Linked DNA regions of Salinarimonas sp.. The protein of the gene in region 1 interacts with the protein of each later gene in a pairwise test. Links are inferred from orthologs where the notes say so. Each region holds a gene or a part of one and is shown in the gene's direction. Other genes may lie near its edges. The genes, in order: dnaE, ABL310_RS24790 and dnaQ.

What was found.
Region 2: the proteins of dnaE (region 1) and ABL310_RS24790 interact in binary tests that used the Escherichia coli proteins (3 or more experiments, as listed by UniProt). The link is inferred for Salinarimonas sp. from one-to-one orthologs.
Region 3: the proteins of dnaE (region 1) and dnaQ interact in binary tests that used the Escherichia coli proteins (3 or more experiments, as listed by UniProt). The link is inferred for Salinarimonas sp. from one-to-one orthologs.

Annotation. Positions count from the first base shown.
Region 1 is NZ_CP157794.1:1,309,050-1,313,261, forward strand. Bases 88-4,154 are described here. They hold dnaE (DNA polymerase III subunit alpha), read left to right. Parts: upstream 88-483; coding sequence 484-3,954; downstream 3,955-4,154. Other genes in these bases: grpE (nucleotide exchange factor GrpE), read left to right, coding at 88-376; ABL310_RS06080 (DUF4160 domain-containing protein), read left to right, coding at 4,045-4,154. Outside these bases: more of grpE, read left to right, coding at 1-87; more of ABL310_RS06080, read left to right, coding at 4,155-4,212. UniProt on the Escherichia coli protein: DNA polymerase III is a complex, multichain enzyme responsible for most of the replicative synthesis in bacteria. This DNA polymerase also exhibits 3' to 5' exonuclease activity. The alpha chain is the DNA polymerase catalytic subunit.
Region 2 is NZ_CP157794.1:5,321,607-5,324,738, forward strand. Bases 129-3,115 are described here. They hold ABL310_RS24790 (aminotransferase), read left to right. Parts: upstream 129-1,042; coding sequence 1,043-2,188; downstream 2,189-3,115. Other genes in these bases: ABL310_RS24785 (EamA family transporter), read left to right, coding at 129-981; ABL310_RS24795 (LysE family transporter), read right to left, coding at 2,190-2,819; ABL310_RS24800 (hypothetical protein), read left to right, coding at 3,006-3,115. In the rest of the region: more of ABL310_RS24785, read left to right, coding at 100-128; more of ABL310_RS24800, read left to right, coding at 3,116-3,132. UniProt on the Escherichia coli protein: Shows aminotransferase activity with methionine and histidine as substrates, and to a lesser extent also with phenylalanine.
Region 3 is NZ_CP157794.1:5,167,201-5,170,188, forward strand. The notes cover bases 72-2,914. They hold dnaQ (DNA polymerase III subunit epsilon), read left to right. Parts: upstream 72-1,060; coding sequence 1,061-1,768; downstream 1,769-2,914. Other genes in these bases: ABL310_RS24010 (shikimate dehydrogenase), read left to right, coding at 72-420; coaE (dephospho-CoA kinase), read left to right, coding at 417-1,028; ABL310_RS24025 (hypothetical protein), read left to right, coding at 1,872-2,180; ABL310_RS24030 (peroxiredoxin), read right to left, coding at 2,188-2,763; ABL310_RS24035 (adenosine kinase), read right to left, coding at 2,830-2,914. Also shown: more of ABL310_RS24010, read left to right, coding at 1-71; more of ABL310_RS24035, read right to left, coding at 2,915-2,988. UniProt on the Escherichia coli protein: DNA polymerase III is a complex, multichain enzyme responsible for most of the replicative synthesis in bacteria. The epsilon subunit contain the editing function and is a proofreading 3'-5' exonuclease.

The DNA of each region.
Region 1 (4,212 bases):
GACCTACGCCAAGACCAACTTCGCCCGCGACATGCTCACCGTGGCCGACAACGTGCGCCGCGCGCTGGAGAGCCTCGGCGACGCCCGCGAGGGCATGGAAGGCCCGGCGAAGACTCTGGTGGAAGGCATCGAGCTCACCGAGCGCGATCTGCTCCACACGCTCGAGCGCCACGGCGTGAGGAAGATCGACCCGCAGGGCGAGAAGTTCGATCCGAACCTGCACCAGGCCATGTTCGAGATCCCGAACCCGGACGTGCCCAACGGCACCGTCGTCCAGGTCGTCCAGACCGGCTACGTCATCGGCGAGCGCTGCCTGCGGCCCGCGATGGTCGGGGTGTCGAAGGGCGGTCCGAAGCCGGCGAACGGCGAGGGCTGAGGCGGCGTACGCCGCCGCCGTCCACAGCCCCGTCGCCCCTCTCCCCTCGACACCCGGCTCCCTAAAACGGATAAGGAACGTCGGCGGATCGGGACGCGGGGGAGACGATGGCGGTTCTCAAGGACGTGGGCTTCGTTCACCTCCACGCGCACTCGTCCTACTCGCTGCTCGAGGGCGCTCTGCAGATCGGCGCGCTCTCCAAGCTCGCGCTCGCCGACCGCCAGCCGGCGCTGGCGCTGACCGACACGAACAACCTGTTCGGCGCGCTGGAATTCTCCGAGAAGCTGTCGGGGGCCGGCATCCAGCCGATCGCGGGCGTGCAGCTCACCACCTGCTTCGAGGAGCCGGACCCGGCCCAGCGCCAGGGCCCCGCCGCGCTCGCCGGCGGGATCGCCAACCTCGTGCTGCTGGCGCAGACCGAGGAGGGCTTCCGCAACCTCATGCGGCTCGTCACGCGCGGCTATTTCGATGGGGCGCTCGGTGCGAGCCCGCAGGTCTCGCTCGCGGCGCTCGCCGATCACGCCGAGGGCGTGATCGCGCTCACCGGCGGGCTCACCGGCCCCCTCGACCGGGCCTTCGCCTCCGGCCGCGCCGAGCTCGCCGGCAAGCGGCTTTCGGCGCTGGAGGCGATCTACGGCGAGCGGCTCTACGTCGAGATCCAGCGCCACGGGCTCGAGGAGGAGCGTGCGGTGGAGGGCGCGCTGATCGCGCTCGCCGACGAGCGCGGCCTGCCGCTGGTCGCGACGAACGAGCCCTTCTTCGCAGGTGAGAACGACTACGAGGCCCACGACGCGCTCCTCGCAGTGGCCGAGGGCCAGGTCGTCGCCAACACGGATCGGCGCCGGCTCTCGCCGGAGCACCGCTTCAAGACCCGCGCCGAGATGCAGGCGCTCTTCGCCGACCTGCCGGACGCGCTCGCCAACACCGTCGAGGTGGCGATGCGCTGCTCGTACCGGGTGACGACGCGAAAGCCCATCCTGCCGCGCTTCACCGCTGACGTGGAGGGCGTCGACGGCGAGGAGGCCGAGGGGCTCGAGCTCGAGCGCCAGGCCAAGGAGGGGCTCGCCGCGCGGCTCGCGGCGCACGGCCCGGCGCCGGGCACGACGGAGCAGGACTACCACGACCGGCTCGACTTCGAGCTCGGCATCATCCGGCGGATGAAGTTCCCCGGCTACTTCCTCATCGTCGCCGACTTCATCAAGTGGGCCAAGGACCACGACATCCCCGTCGGCCCGGGCCGCGGCTCGGGCGCGGGCTCGCTGGTGGCCTGGTCTCTGACCATCACCGACATCGACCCGCTGCGCTTCGGTCTGCTGTTCGAGCGCTTCCTCAATCCCGAGCGCGTCTCGATGCCGGATTTCGACATCGACTTCTGCGTCGACGGCCGCGAGGACGTGATCCACTACGTGCAGCGCCGCTACGGCGAACGCCAAGTGGCGCAGATCATCACCTTCGGCACGCTGCTCGCCCGCGGCGTCTTGCGCGACGTCGGCCGGGCGCTCGCCATGCCCTTCGGGCAGGTGGACAAGCTCTGCAAGCTCGTGCCGCAAAACCCGGCGAAGCCCGTCACCCTCGAGCAGGCCATCGAGGACGAGCCGCGCCTGCGCGAGGCGGCCGAGCAGGAGGAGGTGGTCGAGCGGCTCCTCGCCATCGCGCAGAAGCTGGAGGGCCTCCACCGCCACGCCTCGACGCACGCCGCCGGCGTCGTCATCGGCGACCGCCCGCTCCAGGAGCTCGTGCCGCTCTACCGAGACCCGAAGACGGGCATGCGGGTGACGCAGTACAACATGAAGTGGGTCGAGCAGGCGGGCCTCGTCAAGTTCGACTTCCTCGGCCTCAAGACGCTCACCGTGCTGCGCAACGCCGTCGACCTCCTTAAGGAACGCGGCGTCGCGGTCGATCTCTCCGGCCTGCCGCTCGACGACAAGACCACCTACGAGATGCTCGGGCGCGGCGAGACGGTGGGCGTGTTCCAGGTGGAATCGGCGGGCATGCGCAAGGCGCTCGTCGAGATGCGCGCCGACCGCATCGAGGACCTGATCGCGCTGGTCGCCCTCTACCGTCCGGGCCCGATGGCGAACATCCCGGTCTATTGCGCCCGCAAGCTCGGCAAGGGCGAGCCCGAGAGCGAATGGTACCCGCACCCCAAGCTCGCGCCGATCCTGCGCGAGACCTTCGGGATCATCGTGTACCAGGAGCAGGTGATGGAGGTGGCCAAGCTGCTGGCCGGCTACTCGCTCGGGGACGCCGACCTCCTGCGCCGCGCCATGGGCAAGAAGATCAAGGCGGAGATGGACAAGCAGCGCGTCCGCTTCGTCGACGGCTGCAAGGCGAACGGCATCGACGAGGCCAAGGCGGACGAGATCTTCGACCTGCTCGCCAAGTTCGCGGATTACGGCTTCAACAAGTCGCACGCCGCCGCCTACGCGGTCGTCTCCTACCAGACGGCCTACGTGAAGGCGAACCACCCGGTCGAGTTCCTGGCCGCGTCGATGAACCTCGACATCGACAACACGGACAAGCTCTCCGAATTCCGCCGGGAGGCGCAGCGCCTCGGCATCCGGGTGGAGCCGCCCTCGATCAACCGCTCGCAGGTGCGCTTCTCGGTGCACGAGGGCGCGATCCGCTACGCGCTCGCCGCGGTGAAGGGGGTCGGCCGCCAGGCCATGGAGTCGATCGTCGCCGCGCGCGGGGCGGAGCCGTTCAAGGACCTCGCCGATTTCGCCCGGCGCCTGCCGCCCAAGAGCGTCAACAAGCGCATCCTCGAGAACCTCGTCTGCGCCGGCGCCTTCGACGACCTCGAGCCCGACCGCGCCCGCGCCTTCGCCGCCATCGAGCCGATGCTCGCCCTCGCCGCCCAGGCGGCGGAGGCGGAGACGACCGGCATCGTCGACATGTTCGGCGGGCTCGCGGCGGCGGACGTGTCGCTGCGCGTGCCCGAGCACGAGCCGTGGACGGCGTCCGATCGGCTGCAGCGCGAATACGACGCGGTGGGCTTCTTCCTCTCGGGCCATCCGCTCGACGAATATGCCGAGCTGCTGGGCAAGCTGCGCGTCCAGCGCTGGACGGATTTCGTCCGCTCCGTGCGCGCCGGCGCCAATGTCGGGCGCCTCGCCGCCACCGTGCTCGACCGGCAGGAGCGGCGCACCAAGTCCGGCTCGAAGATGGGCATCCTGCAGCTCTCCGACCAGTCCGGGCATTTCGAGGCGATCGTCTTCTCCGAGGGCCTCCAGCGCTTCCGCGACGATCTGGAGCCGGGCGCGGCGGTGGTGCTCGTCGTCCAGGCGGGCGTCGAGGGCGAGGACGTGCGCGCGCGCATCAATGCGGTGGAGCCCCTCGACCAGGCCATCGCCAAGCACCAGAAGGGCATGCGCATCTACCTGCGCGACGACCGCCCCATCCGCTCCGTGCAGGAGCGGCTGAAGACGAAGGGCGAGGGCGAGGTCTCCCTCGTGCTGATCCTGAACGAGGGCGAGCAGGAGGTGGAGGTGAAGCTCCCCGGACGGTATCTGGCCACCCCGCAGATCGCGGGGGCGCTCAGGGCTGTGCCGGGGGTGGAGTGGGTGGAGATCAGTTGATACACTCAGTGGCTTCTTTGAGATTTAACTGTCGAATGGTTGCATATTTGGGGATATCGTGAGATCAAATGCGCCTGCAAGGCGACGGGCATGCCCCGTATCGTCACGTTTCGCACCAAGCTCGCGATCTACATTTACGCAGCGCCCGCGGAGCATCCGCCGCCGCACTTTCATGTCGTGGGGCCGGGAACGGATGCAGTCGTCGACCTGCGGAGCTTGAAGGTGCTGTTCGGGCGGTATCCGAGGCGGCCCATGCAG
Region 2 (3,132 bases), 4.0 Mb from region 1 along the record:
AACGGACGCGGCCACGGCAGGGTTCCGGAGCGCTCCCGCGACTCATGGCGACCGCGGCGCTGATGACAGCGCGGCGGCGATATGCCATCCCTCGGCGTCATGTCGCCGCTCCTCGCCACCGCCATCGGCTTTCTCGCGATCCTCTCCTGGGGATTGCTCGCGCTGTTCACCGCCGCGTCCGGCGTGATCCCGCCCTTCCAGATGAACGCGATGTGCTTCGCGATCGGCGGGCTCCTCGGGCTCCTCACGCTGCCGTTCCGGCCGGGCGCCGTACGGGCGCTGATCCAGCCCTGGCGGGTCTGGGCGCTGGGCGTGGGCGGCCTGTTCGGCTACCACGCGCTCTATTTCGCGGCTCTGCGCCTCGCCCCGCCGGCGGAGGCCTCCCTCGTCGCCTATCTCTGGCCGCTGCTCATCGTCGTCTTCTCCGGCTTGCTTCCGGGCGAGCGGCTGAAGGCGATCCACGTCGCCGGCGCGCTGATCGGCTTCTCGGGCGTCGTCGTGCTCGCGCAGGGCCAGGGCCTCGCGGCGCGGGTCGAGGACGTGCCGGGCTATCTGCTGGCGCTCGCGGCGGCGCTGTTCTGGTCGTCCTATTCGGTGCTCTCGCGCCGGGTCGCGAGCGTGCCGACGGACGCCGTCGTCGGCTTCTGCTTCGCCACTGCGATCCTCTCGCTCGCCTGTCATCTCGCCTTCGAGACGACGGTCTGGCCGGCGGACACGACGCAATGGCTCGCCGTCCTCGCGCTCGGGCTCGGGCCGGTGGGCGCGGCCTTCTACGCCTGGGACATCGGCTGCAAGCGCGGCGACATCCGCCTCCTCGGGGTGGCCGCCTATTCCGCGCCGGTGATCTCGACGCTCGCCCTCGTCGCCACGGGCTACGCCGCGCCGACGCTGGCGCTCGCGGCCGCCTGCGCGCTGATCGTGGCGGGGGCGCTGGTGGCGTCCGGGGACAAGCTCCTGCGGCGGCGCCCCGCCGGCGCGTGAGCTTCCCCACCTCTCGCGCCGCGTGCTACACCACGGCCCCCGTCCAGCCCGGAGCCGCCCGATGAAGCCGCTCAACACCGTCTTCACGAACCTGCCGACCACGATCTTCGAGGAGATGTCGCGGCGCGCGCGCGAGACGGGAGCCGTCAATCTCGGCCAGGGCTTCCCGGACGATCCCGGCCCGCTCGACGTGCGCGAGGCGGCGGCGAAAGCCGCGGTCGAGGGCTGGAACCAGTACCCGCCCATGCTCGGCCTCCCCGAGCTGCGCGCCGCGATCGCCGCGCACTACGCCCATTGGCAGGGCCTCGATCTCGATCCCGAGCGGGAGGTGATGGTCACGTCGGGCGCCACCGAGGCGCTGGCCGGCGCGCTGATGGCGATCCTCGAGGACGGCGACGAGGTGGTGCTGTTCGCGCCGATGTACGACGCCTACCTGCCGCTGGTGCGCCGCGCCGGCGGCGTGCCCCGCGTCGTCACCCTCCAGCCGCCGCGCTTCGGCCTCGACGAGGCGGCTTTGCGCGAGGCCTTCTCGCCGCGCACCAAGGCGGTGCTGTTCTGCAATCCGCTGAACCCCACGGCGACGATCTTCTCCGACGAAGACCGGGCGCTGCTCGCGCGCCTGTGCGTCGAGTTCGACGCGATCGCCGTCTGCGACGAGGTCTGGGAGCACGTCGTCTTCGACGGCGCCCGCCACCGGCCGCTGATCGCCGAGGCGGGCATGCGGGAGCGGACGGTGAAGATCGGCTCGGCCGGCAAGATCTTCAACCTCACCGGCTGGAAGGTCGGCTTCGTCTGCGCCGCGCCGGCGCTGCTCGGCACGCTCGCCAAGGCGCACCAGTTCCTCACCTTCACGACGCCGCCGAACCTCCAGGCCGCCGTCGCCTACGGGCTTTCCAAGGACGACGCCTTCTTCGAGGAGCTGCGCGCCGATCTCCAGCGCTCCCGCGACCGCTTCGCCGCCGGGCTCGCCGATCTCGGCTTTCGCGTCATCCCGGCGGCGGGCACCTACTTCCTCACCATCGACATCGCCGACCACGGCGAGGACGACGTCGCCTTCTGCCGCCGGCTCGTGACCGACCACGGCGTCGCGGCCATCCCGGTCTCGGCCTTCTACCCGGGCGGGGAGGTGACGAACGTGGTGCGCTTCTGCTTCGCGAAGACGGACGCGACGCTGGACGCGGCGCTGTCGCGGATGCGGGGGGTGTGAGTCACGGCCTGGAGAGGAAGGCCAGGGCCACGGCCACCGCGACGAGCACGGCTCCGCTCGCCCGGCCGAGGATCGCCCTTCGGCCGCGCAGGGCATCGAGCCCGCCGAGCGCGGCACCGGCGCCGGCATAGGCCGACGCCGTGACCACCTCGATCGCGATGTAGGCGAGCCCCAGCCCCAGGATCTGGACCGTCGCCCCGCGCGGGTCCGGCACGAATTGCGGGATGAAGACCGCGAAGAGCAGATAGGCTTTCGGATTGCCGACGGCGACCGCGAACTCGCGCCGCGCCAACGCTCGCGCGTCCTTCGCGCCGGGCGCGTCGTCGCCGGCCGGATCGGGCCGGCGCATCATCGCCACCCCGATCAGCGCGAGAACGACCACGCCGATCCACTTCACGACCGCGAACGCCCGATCCGACGCTTCGAGCACGGCGCCGATCCCGAAGGCGACCGCAGCGGCGATCACCACGAACGCCGCCACCCGCCCGGTGAGGCTGAGGAGCGTGGTGCGAAAGCCGATCGTCGCCCCATGCGCGAAGGACAGGAGATTGTTGGCCCCGGGAGCGGCGGCGACGAGCAGCGCCGCCGCGAGGAAGGAGAGCAGGTGAGGGGAAAGCCCTTCGCCGAGCATCTGATCCCGCTATTCCGAGGCGGGACGGCTCACGCCTTGCGACCGAGAATACAGTGGTCGAAGATCGGTGCCTCGTCCACCGAGAGGCGATGGAGCCGGGCGACCCCCGGTCCGGGCGCGGGGGCGGCGCTTGCGGATGCCGAATCCGTCGGACATACTCGGCAACATGTCCGACGGGAGCCGATCATGCCCGAGGTAAAGCCGAAGCGACAGCACATGCAGCCGGAGCAGGCGCGCTCCGCGCGCGGCCGCAGCCGCCGTCGTACCCTCGACCCGGTGGTGGCCGAGCGCGTGGAGCAGGCGCTCGCACGCC
Region 3 (2,988 bases), 3.9 Mb from region 1 along the record:
CTCGACCGCGGGCTCGAGCGCGTCATCGTCGCCGCCCGCGACGTCGACAAGGCGACGCCGATCCTCGCCTTCGCGCCGACGCGCACGACCGCCATCCCCATCGGCGATATCGACCGGGCGCTGGCGCGCGCCGACCTCGTCGTCAACACCACGCCGCTGGGCATGACCGGAAAGCCGCCGCTCGAGATCGACCTCGCGCCGCTGCCGGAGCACGCCGCCGTCGCGGACATCGTCTACGCGCCGCTCGAGACCGATCTCCTGCGCGACGCGCGCGCGCGTGGCCTCGCGGCGGTGGACGGGCTCGGCATGCTGCTGCATCAGGCCGCGCCGGGCTTCGAGCGCTGGTTCGGCGTGCGCCCGGAGGTGACGCCGGAGCTGCGGGCGCTGGTCGAGGCCGACCTGGAGCGCGCCGCGCGATGACCTTCGTCCTCGGCCTCACCGGCTCGATCGGCATGGGCAAGTCGGCCACCGCCGCCATGTTCCGCCGCGCCGGCGCGCCGGTCCACGATGCGGACGCGACGGTCCACGCGCTTTACGCCGGCGAGGCCGCGGCGGCGATCGAGGCGGCCTTCCCGGGCGCCACCCGGGAGGGCGTCGTCGATCGCACGGCTCTGGGGCCGATGGTGATCGGCAAGCCCGAGGCCATGGCGCGGCTCGAGGCCATCGTGCACCCCCTCGTCACCGCCGAGCGCGAACGCTTCCTGGAGCGCGCCCGGGCCTCCGGCGCGCCCATCGCCGTTCTCGACATTCCCCTTCTCTTCGAGACCGGGGGCGAGCGCTTCTGCGACGCGGTCTGCGTCGTCACAGCGCCGGCGGAGGTCCAGCGCGAGCGGGTCCTCGCGCGGGCCGGCATGACGCAGGAGAAGCTCGCCGGCATCCTCGCGCGGCAGATTCCCGACGCCGAGAAGCGCGCCCGCGCGCATTTCCTGGTGGATACGAGCCGCGGCTTCCCTTCCGCCGAGCGGCAGGTGCGCGATATCCTGCGCGCGCTCGCCGGCCGCGAAGGCCGCGCGGCGCGTCGCCGATAGAGCGGCCGAGAGAACCTGCCGGAGCCCGAGCCTTGCGCGAGATCGTCCTCGATACCGAGACCACCGGCCGCGACGCGGATCTCGGCGACCGCATCGTCGAGATCGGCTGCGTCGAGCTCCTCAACCACATCCCGACGGGGCGCAGCTTCCACTGCTACGTCAACCCCGAGCGGGAGATGTCGGAGGGCGCCTTCCGGGTGCACGGGCTCTCCGACCAGTTCCTCGCCGACAAGCCGGTCTTCGCCGCGATCTGCGAGGAGTTCCTCGCCTTCATCGAGGGTGCGCGGCTCGTGATCCACAACGCGCCCTTCGACATGGGCTTCATCGACATGGAGCTCGAGCGCCTCGGCCGGCCCCGCTGGCCGGCGGACCAGGTGCTCGACACGCTGATGATGGCCCGGCGCAAGCATCCCGGCGCGCCGGCGAGCCTCGACGCGCTGTGCAGCCGCTACGGCATCGACAATTCGAAGCGCACCAAGCACGGCGCGCTCCTCGACGCCGAGATCCTGGCCGAGGTCTATATCGAGCTGATCGGCGGCAAGCAGGTCGATCTCGGCTTTTCCGCCCCGAGCGCCGGCCGCGGTCCGGCCCTCGTCGCCGCCGCACCGCGCGCCGAGCGCCGCCCTGCCGCCTCCCGCCTCACCGATGCCGAGCGCGCGGCGCATGCCGCTTTCCTCGCCGGCTTCAAGGGCGAGACCGTGTGGCGCGACTACCTGCCCGCCGCCGAAGCGGCCGAATAGGGCGCGCCGCACGGCGCTCGCCTGCTGCCCGCCGGCGGCTGCGGGCGGAACGCCGCCCCCGGGTGCGCGGTTGGATTCGGTACGTCCAACCGAGCGAGTCTTCATGGCGGACGACGAGAAGATCCTGGAGGACGCGCTGCGCCGCGTCGAGACCATCGCGCCGGAGCGGGCGACGCCGGCCGTGCGGCGGCTGCGGCGGCCGGAGGGCCGCTGGGTCCGGCTGCCCCTCGGGCTCGCCTTGACGGTCGGCGGGATCTTCTCCTTCCTGCCCGTGCTCGGCATCTGGATGCTGCCGCTCGGCCTGATCCTCGTCGCCACCGACGTCCCCGTCCTGCGCCGCCCGGTGGCGCGACTGGTGCTCGCGGCGACCCGGCGCTGGAAGACGCTTCAGCGCCGGCGCGCACGGCGGTGAGGACGTCTCAGGGGTGGGCGAGGAGCCAGGCGATCACGTCCGCGGCGTTCCGGTCCGGCGGAAAGACCGGGTAGAACACCGTCTCGATCACGCCGTCGCGGGCGATCAGGGTGACGCGCTTGTGCAGCGTGCGGCCGCCCGCCGCGAAGGTGGGAAGCTGCAGGGCGTCCGCGAGCGCGAGGTCGGCGTCGGAGAGGAGCGGGAAGGGCAAGGCGAGCCGCGAGGCCGCCTCCTGCTGGGCCTCTCGCGTCTGCGTCGAGACGCCGAACACCGCGTCGGCGCCCGCCGCGCGCAGCTCCGCGAAATGGTCGCGGAAGGCGCAGGATTGCGGCGTGCAGCCCTTCGCTCCGGGGATCTCGCCCCAGTCCGGAGGCAATTCCACGCCCGGCTCGGCGGTCATCGGATAGACGTAGAGCACCACCGTCCCGCCGAGATCGGAGAGGCGCACCGGCTCGCCGTCGGTGGCGGGCAGGGTGACGTCCGGCAGGCGCATCCCGGGAAGATGCGCCGCCGCGCCGTCGTCCACGGGCGTGGGCAGCGTCGACCAGTCGACCGGAATCGGGGCGGGTGCGTCGGCGGTCATGGGGCGCTCTCCTCTCGTCGAGGGGCGATCATGCCCGCCCGAAACGCTCGCGACCAGCGGCGGACGTCACATCAGCCCCTCTTCCTGCGCCATGTCCTTCAGGCTGCGCTGCGGGCGGGCGCCGATATGGCCGATCACCTCCGCGGCGGCGAGAGCGCCGAGGCGCCCGCAATCGACGAGATCGCGGTCCTGGACCACGCCGGCGAGGAAGCCGCCGGCATAGAG